DNA from 3 places in the Ruminococcus sp. J1101004sp1_RTP21198st1_B9_RTP21198_201120 genome. Region 3 is predicted to be linked to each of the others. Evidence: predicted binding sites of a transcription regulator. Region 3 holds the regulator's gene; each other region holds the start of a gene.

Region 1 (3,284 bases), on a different contig from region 3:
CTGTCAGTTCCTTCGGTTTTGCAAAACAGTCCACCGGACTATTTTGCAAAAAGAAAAACCGACGCATGATCGCTTTACGCTCAATACATCGGTTTCTTCATCTGACCTTAACGGTCATATTCAGTTGTGGCAGATTAGCCAATTTGAAAAATTATTCTGGCACATCTACTGAGTAGCTCAGACAATCGCCTCTTTTATTGCTTTCCAAATCGTTATAATACCACATATACATCGTTCTACCATATTCTTCATATTCTATAATTCCATCTGGCTTTTGACCCTCTACTTCTAATGAGTAAATTTCTTTATCATGTGCATAGCCAAAAACGAATCTGGTATCTGGATAATTTGGATTTAAGTCTTGTTGAATATCACTTATTGTTAAAGATAAATGGATAAATTTTTTGAAGTCTCCCCCATAAGTGGTATCTGGTGTAGTGGCAGATGGTGTGGCATTTACAAACGCATATTGTGTACTTTCATTTTCTATCTTTTTTTTGCAGCGTGCAATCACAAAACCTTGAACGGGATCGTTATCACTTCCTGCTCGATAGAAAATCGTATCATACTGTTTGCCATTCCATATATGCAATATTTCATCAACATGATTAAGAAAATCTTCTGGAGCTGATAAATCTTCATGTTCTGCTTTTAAGGGGGAATTCAAAATAGCTTCTTCGATAGAATTATAATATGTAAGTTTAGAATCGTCTTTTCCATTATCTGTCAACTTAAACTCGATATACTCATTTCCTTTGTTTTCTTCTTCCGGAACATAAGTATAACGACCATTTTCAATATGGTCATCATAATCAACAAACAGTCCAATACATATCAGCGCTGCAAAAATCAAAAAAACTATTCCTATAACGATTAGCAATATTTTCAAAAATTTTTTCATACAAAAGTCCACCTTCTTGCTTCATTTCAGTAAATTATATCATACCGATATGAACAATTCAATTTACACTCTATCAAGTAGTTTTTTTACTTACCTGTAACGCACATTTCTGCAAAATCCATAGTCCCCGATACTTTCCTCACGGGTGATATACAGTCGGAATTCTGTCAGCTCATGAAATAAGAAAAACCGACGCATGATCGCTTTACGCTCAATACATCGGTTTCTTCATCTGACCTTGACGGTCATATTCAGTTGTCTAACATCGTACTGTTATAAAATCTATGTCATTTACGATTTTTCTTATGCTGATTTGCCCAGTAAGATTTTACAGGGATTCTTCTTCTTTTTATGTCCTCCATAAATTCTTCTTTGTCAATATTACTATCAATGGTAAATAATTTTTCTCCATTTACATATACACGCATAGAACCTTTCTTTCTCTCGCAATAGGTAATATCTTCAAAGTGAAAAGTTCTCTTTCTTCCAAAAGTTGAACGCCATGTGATTTCATCTCCGTTCACTTCCAGTTTCCACATAATCATGTTCAATGAGCCGATTAAAGAAACAATAAAGAAAATACTAAAACCAATTGGTGGCAATAAATCATCTTGTTGAATAGCACTGGCTACCGTAGCTCCCCCAAAAAGAAACACCGCCAATACAAAAAACATAGTAAGTACTTTTTCGGTTTTTATTATATAATGCGTCCTAATTATTCCCTTTTTCTGTTCTTCCTCTCGTTCTTTAGCTCTCTTTTGTTGAAGATTTACAAGATATTTCAAAAGAAGAAGTACAACTAAATAGGGACCTATTTGTGTAATTATATTCAAACACATTCGTAAAAAATTATTCATTTTTGCCCTCCATAGTTCCAGCTATATAAAAATGATTGTTTGAAATCGAGTATTAAAAACCTCAATTTTTCATATCTCATTATACTTCATCAACTTAAAGAATGGAAGAAAAAATTTTGTGTACAGAGTTCCTGTTCAAGCCTTGTAACGCACATTTCCGCAAAATCCATAGTCCCCGATACTTTCCTCACAGGCGATAGGCAACGGTCAAAACATCAGGTCTGCACCTGACATTTTAACCGCATATCAGCCCTGATTATCACATTACCCCTGCTGGCTGTTCAGCCCATGCTTTTTCGCATATTCGCTGGCTTTCTGTCTGCGTTCCTCACTGTAAGGCGGCAGGAAACGGATAGACAGACGGGACTTTGCCAGCTCATAAGAAACACCGCCTTGAACATTGGATTTTTCCAGTCGGCAAAGGTCAGGGTACTTCTTAGCAAAAGCAGCCAACCTCTTTTTCAATCCGGCGTTGTGGGTGTAGATATTTGCCTTGTCCTCGCCCTCATTAAAGAGAACGATTGTTTCTTTCTCAATCTTCGTCAGTCTCGTCATAGCAGCCCTCCCTATGGTTTTTCAACACACGCAGCTTGCAGTAAAAGCAGCGATACCACCTTTCAACACCCTCAGCACTCAGCTTGACGGAAAGCATATAAAACAGCTTCTTCGCCACTGGATCGGGTGCAAGGGCAGCTACCATACGCAAACGCTCGACAGTTGCTTTCAGGTTCGGACAGCCAAAGGCATAAAGGGCTTCCATTTCATTCCGGTTCATCTTCATTGTGTTTTCCTCCTTAAAGTTTGATAAATGAAAAGCGACAGACACTTCATAAGGAAATACCTGTCGCTTCGTTTACGATACAAATTTGTTGGTTTTGGACTTGATAAAATCAGCAGTAAATCATTTCCTGTCTGATGATTTCTTCGGCTCGGTTACGGATAGAGTTCATGGACTGTACCCACAACATCTGATTGTCTGCTTTCATGGTTTCGGTCACGCCCTCGGCTTGTTTCATCTGCTCAATGATAAGGCTGCACCTTTCCGTTGCCTGTTCGTCCAGGTCAGCAAGGTAAGTATGCAGTTCGCCGGATAAACAGAGGGCAGAGAACCTTGTAGGGCGGTACTGCTCCAAATATGTCCTGTGCAGTCTGCCCCACATACCGATAGGGCGGTGTTCCTCCGGTAGCTTCAAGTCCGGCACATAGTAATCGCCCACAAGAACATAGTCCAGACCGTTGCTTTTGTCATGGATTCGTGATTTCAATTCTGTCATGCTATTTTTTCTCCTTTCACTTTTTGCCGATTTGATTTGCTTGTGACGTTCTGTTCAACACACACATTGCTATCAGAACTTTTTTCTTCTGCTATACGCTCATGCTCCGCAAATTCTTTTGATTTCTCACGAATCTTTTTCATATACTTACGATTGGATTCTCGTTTTCTGCGAAGTCGTTCCGCCTCTTTTTCAGCAGCAATCCTTTCTTCCTCTGTTGGTTCATGCTGCTCCACAGGTACTTGAAATTGC
Region 2 (3,284 bases), on a different contig from region 3:
ATAGATTACCCAGTTCTCATTGGGAAAGCGATTGGAAAAATGAAGAGCCATAAGAGACAGGATATCATTCCCCGGCTGGATCTTTGCCAACAGAAACCTTCCGCCAATCTCCCTGAAACGGACAAACCCAAAATAATGGTGATATTCCCGCTTCACGCAGAGTGCCAGTTTCGCAACCCTGGATACATATGGATCTGCCAGTGCCTCCATTACACGTTTTTCGCATCTGCCTCCCCCAAAAGCCCGGTGCAGCACATAATAAATGGCAGTTCCCCTGTCTTCATCTGCTGAAGCTGCCGCCAGACAGATCTGTTCGTAAACCTCGCTTCCCAGTCTCATAAGAATCGTCCTCATAACCTTACCAACCTTACTCTGATCTGTAGCAATCTCCCGATAAGAAGTGAACAATTCCATGCTTACAGGAAAACTGGTCTGAATGCTCACTTTACAGCCGCCTGCACACTCTTTCCATCCATCATAGACAGCAGAAAAAATTCCCTCCATAGAGTCCTCACATACCAGGATTCTTTTCTCTTGATTCATATAGCTCCCACCTTTCTGTCCACATGATTCTTTGTATTTTCTGTATACAGTCTTCTGCTCCCCATCTCATCTCCAAAGAGGGATAATTGCTGAAATGCAGCTTCATTCCCATGCTTCCGACAGTTCTCTTCATCCAGAAGATTACGGGTAATATAAGATTCCTCCAACCTGGTATTGTACATCATGCGGCCATTACAGGTGATAAAATATAAGGCACGCTTCAGAACCACACCAATCCTCTTCAAATCTGCAAATTCCAGGGAATGGGTTCTCCTGGCTCCAATGATTCTTCTGGCAGAGGTATAACCGATTCCCGGTACACGAAGAAGTTCATAATAATCTGCCTGGTTGATCTCTACCGGAAAAAACTCCAGATGTGACACTGCCCAGTCTGCCTTGGGATCCAGAAGAAGGTTAAAATCCGGATGCTTCTCTGAAAGCAGTTCTGAAGCCCGAAAACCATAAAACCGCATAAGCCAGTCTGCCTGATAAAGCCGGTGTTCCCGCAAAAGAGGCGGACCTGATAAGGACATGGGCAGATCCTTATCTTCATTTACGGCGACAAAAGCCGAATAAAAAACTCTTTTTAATGCAAAGTTCTTATACAAAGATTCTGCTACTGACACGATCTGATAATCGCTCTCCCCCATAGCTCCAATAATCATCTGGGTACTTTGACCGGCTGGTACAAACTTAGGGGCATGACGGTACAGAACCAATTCCTCCTTATTCTGATCTCGCTGCTGCTGAATCTGCTTCATAGGGCGCAGAATGGTTTGCCTGCTCTTATGCGGTGCCAGTTTCCTAAGCCCGTCTGCAGTAGGAAGTTCCAGGTTCACGCTCATGCGATCTGCCAGATACCCCGCCCTGGCGATCAGTTCAGGAGCAGCACCTGGAATGGCTTTCAAATGAATATATCCCTGAAAATGATATTTATTACGAAGAAGATTTACTGTACAAAGCAGTTCTTCCATAGTCCTGTCTGGACTTTCCTTTACTCCGGAACTTAAAAACAGTCCTTCAATATAGTTCCTCCTGTAAAATTCCATAGTCAGACGACACACTTCTTCTGGGGTAAAACTGGTACGCACCACATCATTGGAGGCTCTGTTTATACAGTATTTACAGTCAAATACACATTCATTTGTATAAAGGATCTTCAAAAGACTGATACATCTGCCATCCTGAGCAAAACTATGACAGATTCCGGCAGCAATGCTGTTTCCCATGCCCTTTCCATCTCCCTTTCGATCCACACCACTGGATGTGCAAGCCACATCATATTTCGCGGCATCCGATAAAATCTCCAGTTTCCGCTTCAATGTCATTGATTCCTGAATAATCATCCCGTAACAAAGCTCCTTTTATGTAATCTGTGTTTCGCATTCTTTATTATTCTTAATTTCAGAACGTTTGTTCTTGTTTTATTTTAGAACGCACGTTCTGTTTTGTCAATATCATAAAACGGCACGAAATTTTTTCTATACAAAAAGAGCCATAAATCAAAGATTAATTCTAACACTACCTTTGATTTACGGCTCTTATCTCATTCTTTTAATATTAAAGCTCCCGGACGACAGCCAGAAATGGTACATGCTTACATCAGCGAATTCATGAATACCAGACGTTCTGAACGTATGAGCAGATTTTCATATATGTGAATGCTGCCGACAGGTGACCTATCCACTCAATTTCAAATCTGTGTCAGCACAAAAATATCATAAATTGCTTTCACTGCATTTTCAAAATCACGGTTCTCCACGCCAATGATAATATTCAGCTCACTGGAGCCCTGGTCAATCATCTTGACGTTTACATTTGCATGTGCGAGGGCAGAGAAAATTCTTCCGGCTGTACCGCGGGTGGATTTCATTCCACGTCCTACAACTGCGATCAGGGCAAGGTCAGATTCCATTTCCACAAAATCCGGCTGAACCAGGCGATGGATTCCCGCAATTACCTGCTGCTCCTTTTCTTCAAACTCATCCTGGTGAACATATACTGTCATGGTATCAATACCGGATGGAACATGCTCAAAACTGATTCCCTGGTCTTCAAATACCTGAAGCACTCTTCTGCCAAATCCGATTTCACTGTTCATCATGGACTTCTCAATGTTGATAGAACAGAAACCTTTCTTTCCTGCAATACCGGTTATGGTATATTTCGGCTTGCGGCAGGTACTCTCCACAATAAAAGTTCCCTTATCCTCCGGACGGTTGGTGTTGCGGATATTAATCGGAATTCCCTCTTTTCTTACAGGGAAAATAGCATCTTCATGAAGAACAGTAGCTCCCATGTAGGAAAGCTCACGAAGTTCACGGTATGTAATGGTCTCAATCACAGCCGGATTCTTTACAATTCTCGGGTCTGTTACAAGGAAACCGGATACATCAGTCCAGTTTTCATACATATCAGCCTTAATTGCCTTGGCAACCAGAGAACCTGTCACATCAGAACCACCTCTGGAAAAAGTGGTCACAGTTCCATCGTCCTTTGCACCATAGAAGCCCGGCACAACTGCATTCTCACATTTGGAAAGACGCTTGTTCAGAAGTTTGTCTGTCTTCTCTGAATCCAGATTTCCGTTTTTATCAAAACGGATTACTTCTGCTGCATCCACAAATTCATAACCAAGATAAGCAGCCATCACTTTGCCGTTCAGATATTCTCCACGGGAAGCGGCGTAATCCCTGCCAATCTGTGCTTTAAAATTCTCTTTGATCAACTGGAAATCCTCT
Region 3 (3,284 bases):
TCGTGGCATATTCTGCCGGAATTACGTAAAAATCCTTGGATTCAATAGCGGAAAGGGGAATCTTAAGACCGGTTACTGTATTGGTAACCAGCTCAATATCCAGAAAACGGTCAGATGCATAGCGGATCAGACCGCGGCTGAAGTCAATTTTTCCATATTTGTTACCATCGATTTTTATGATGGAAAAATCGCCGCTCTGTGTCATATCATCCTTGAGAAATTTCACACGAATGGTGGAACGTCCCTCCAGCTTGGCGGCCTGTTTGTCGCTTAATGGAATGATCAGGCTCCATAATTCGCTGGTAATATTTGTATAAATGTTATCTCCGGCCTGCACCTTTTCGGATGTCTTCAGATCCGTTTCATGGTAAGAAGTCTGGTCAAAATCTGCTGCTGTAATGTTCTCCACAGTCTTATTCTCATAACCGTCCATAGAATAGAGGATAATGCCGTCTTCCTGGGCTTTACAGATATTCTGTCCGCCGATGGTCACTACTTGTGAATCTGCATTCCCGTCAGTGGAAATTCCCTCATACTGAAGGATGCTTCCCTCCAGCTGGTTCTTAAAACTGTAAGTGTTGTTAAATTTACTTCCGGAAAATCCTTTGGAAAAGCTGAGCATAGAACTGCGGATCTTCTCCAGTTCATCAGCAGTCAATGCAGACTTGGTTTCTGCAATTTTTCCGGAACTTAATCCGTAAACAGCACCGTTGGCATTGATCTTACTTCCCTCCCGGGCATAATAATTCACATAACCGGAGGATTCTGCCTTAAAAACACTCTCTTCCCGAAGAGAAATACCAGTGTAGGTCTCGTTTCGCGACAAAGGACCTGTGGTAACCTGGTAAGATTCGATATGTGTGGAGGTTACAAGTAAAAATGCAGTAAAAATCATATATAATAACAATATACCAAAAGCAACGGTGGCAATATTCAGTCCGAATATGTTCTTTAACTGGACAAAAAGTCCTGCCGTTTTGCCAGGCTTGTTAGATTTCTTCTCGGACAAGCGGATTCCCCCTTTGTTTTTGAGTCGGGCTCTGAATTTTCATACCAAACAATTGTACCATTTTTTGCCGGTGAACACAAGGAAAAGAAAACGAAAAGTGTGTGAACAAAGCTGGAAGCTGTGAACAGCCTGCATATCAAAAAACGAACATATTTTCAGAATATCTGTTTGCTTAATTAAGAAAAATATGGTATGATAAGAAAAAGTTGAATGAATTTCGGAGGAAAACTCTTATGACATATGGTAAAATCAGCAAAAAACAGCAGGAAATTTTAGAATATATTAAAAGTGAGATTCTGAACCGCGGATTCCCGCCAGCAGTTCGTGAGATTTGTGAAGCTGTAAATCTGAAGTCTACATCATCTGTTCATGCCCATCTGGAAGCTCTTGAGAAGAACGGATACATCCGCCGCGATGCCACGAAGCCAAGAGCCATAGAGATCATTGATGACAATTTCAATCTTGTCCGCCGTGAAGTGGTCAATGTTCCGCTTGTAGGTACTGTAGCCGCCGGACAGCCTATTCTGGCTGTAGAGAATGTAGATGGCTACTTCCCCATCCCGGCAGAATTTATGCCCAATGAACAGAGCTTCATGCTGAAGGTAAAAGGCGACAGCATGATCAATGCAGGAATCTTCGATGGTGATCAGGTTCTGGTAAAGCAGCAGCCAACTGCAGATAACGGCGACATTGTAGTTGCCCTGGTAGAGGACTCTGCCACAGTGAAGACCTTCTATAAGGAGAAGGGCTACTACCGCCTTCAGCCAGAGAATGACACTATGGATCCCATTATCATTACAGGAGAAATCCAGATTCTGGGTAAAGTATTTGGTGTCATGCGTTTTTACCAATAGTCATAAAAAATTTCCCCTTTAGCAAACAATTGCTGTTTCCAGACAATTGTTTACCAAAGGGGACTTTTTTATTTCTCTAAAAACGCATCCATCTCCAGAACCTTTCCATCTCTCCAGATTCTCTCCAGATCATAGAAAAGTCGGTTTTCCTCATCAAACACATGCACGATCACATCGCTGTAATCCATGAGAATCCAGCTGGAATTGCGGTTTCCCTCAATCTGCTTCGCCTCAAAGCCAGCGCGTCCAAGCTGCTCCTCCACATTATCGACGATCGCCTGAACCTGATTGGAGTTTGTACCGCTTGCGATTACGAAATAATCTGCAATTACAGAAACATTATGAATATCAATTATCTTAATATCCTGTCCCTTTTTATCATCAATTGCCTTGCAGGCAATCTGTGCCATCATTTTCTCTGTACTTACTGTACTCATTCTGATCTGCTCCTTTCTTAATAATGCTTATACTGACCTAATATTATTTTAAATTCCTGCGAGAACAAAAGGCTTTAAAAGTGAAATAATATCCTCTGTCAGGTGGTACCTGGCCTTCGCTCGTGCGAAATATCTCGCATCTCGTAGAATGTTAATTGTAAATAGTAAAAATAGTCGCCAGTATATGCGGAGTATTAATTATCAGATACGTTATTACGCTTATTATGCAATTCTTTATAATAAATATAAGCCTCCTTGGAAGTTGGCTCAATATCATCGGCAGAATCTTCTTCCAGATACTCCAGGGTATCTTTTAGGATCTCATACATACACTCATCCAGGTCTTCAAACGCAAGTTTGCGAATTTCCGGTAAACGGCTTGCTTTATAACGCATGGGCTCAATATAATCTGCAATATAAATAATCTTTTCAAGAAGACTCATTTCACGTCTGCCAGTTGTGTGATAATTGATGGCAGAAAGAATCTCCTGATCGTCAATCCCATATTTCTCGTGAGCAATATAAGCTCCAAGACGGGAGTGGAGAAGAAACGGGTGACTTCTCTCAAAATCGGAAACCGGAATATTGTGTTCGCTGCACATCTTCAGTTTTTTCTTATTGGGAATGCATTTGGCGCAATCGTGAAGAAGACCGGACACCTGTGCATCTTTGATATCATATCCATGGACCATAGCCAGACATGCGCTGGTGTACATAACGCCCATGGTATGCTGGAAACGATCCTCATCCAGGTATTTGGAAAGTTTTTTTTCAATTTTTGCAAAATCGTAATCTGCCATGGTCAGACTTCCTTCTTTCTGTAAATTCCATTCTCTTTCATGTAAGAAATCACCTTATCCGGGACGTAATATTTCAGACTTTTTTCTTCTGAAATCCACTGACGGATCTGATGACTGGACACATCAATATTCATAGTATCCAAAAGGGCAAAATTTCCGTTGTACCTTGCAGAAAGACGCTGGA

The links. The regulator LexA, encoded in region 3, represses DNA repair genes until DNA is damaged. The targets are predictions, from matches to a motif close to CNAACANNTGTTNG.
Region 1: a site for LexA is predicted at 1,787-1,800, ahead of AB5618_RS19795 (DUF6560 family protein). Genes of this name have one in related genera too.
Region 2: a site for LexA is predicted at 1,950-1,963, ahead of AB5618_RS11750 (putative DNA modification/repair radical SAM protein). Genes of this name have one in related genera too.

What each region holds. Positions count from the first base shown of each region.
Region 1 is NZ_JBCOMI010000045.1:24,156-27,439, reverse strand. It holds gene AB5618_RS19805 (hypothetical protein) at 1-67, opposite strand, end outside; gene AB5618_RS19800 (hypothetical protein) at 152-901, opposite strand; gene AB5618_RS19795 (DUF6560 family protein) at 1,189-1,758, opposite strand; gene AB5618_RS19790 (hypothetical protein) at 2,023-2,313, opposite strand; gene AB5618_RS19785 (hypothetical protein) at 2,291-2,539, opposite strand; gene AB5618_RS19780 (TnpV protein) at 2,649-3,032, opposite strand; gene AB5618_RS19775 (recombinase family protein) at 3,029-3,284, opposite strand, start outside.
Region 2 is NZ_JBCOMI010000015.1:51,975-55,258, forward strand. It holds gene AB5618_RS11745 (TIGR03915 family putative DNA repair protein) at 1-543, opposite strand, end outside; gene AB5618_RS11750 (putative DNA modification/repair radical SAM protein) at 540-1,871, opposite strand; gene AB5618_RS11755 (aspartate kinase) at 2,237-3,284, opposite strand, start outside.
Region 3 is NZ_JBCOMI010000020.1:74,617-77,900, forward strand. It holds gene AB5618_RS14200 (HlyD family efflux transporter periplasmic adaptor subunit) at 1-1,009, opposite strand, end outside; gene lexA (transcriptional repressor LexA) at 1,243-1,863, shown strand; gene rsfS (ribosome silencing factor) at 1,932-2,300, opposite strand; gene yqeK (bis(5'-nucleosyl)-tetraphosphatase (symmetrical) YqeK) at 2,495-3,100, opposite strand; gene nadD (nicotinate-nucleotide adenylyltransferase) at 3,103-3,284, opposite strand, start outside.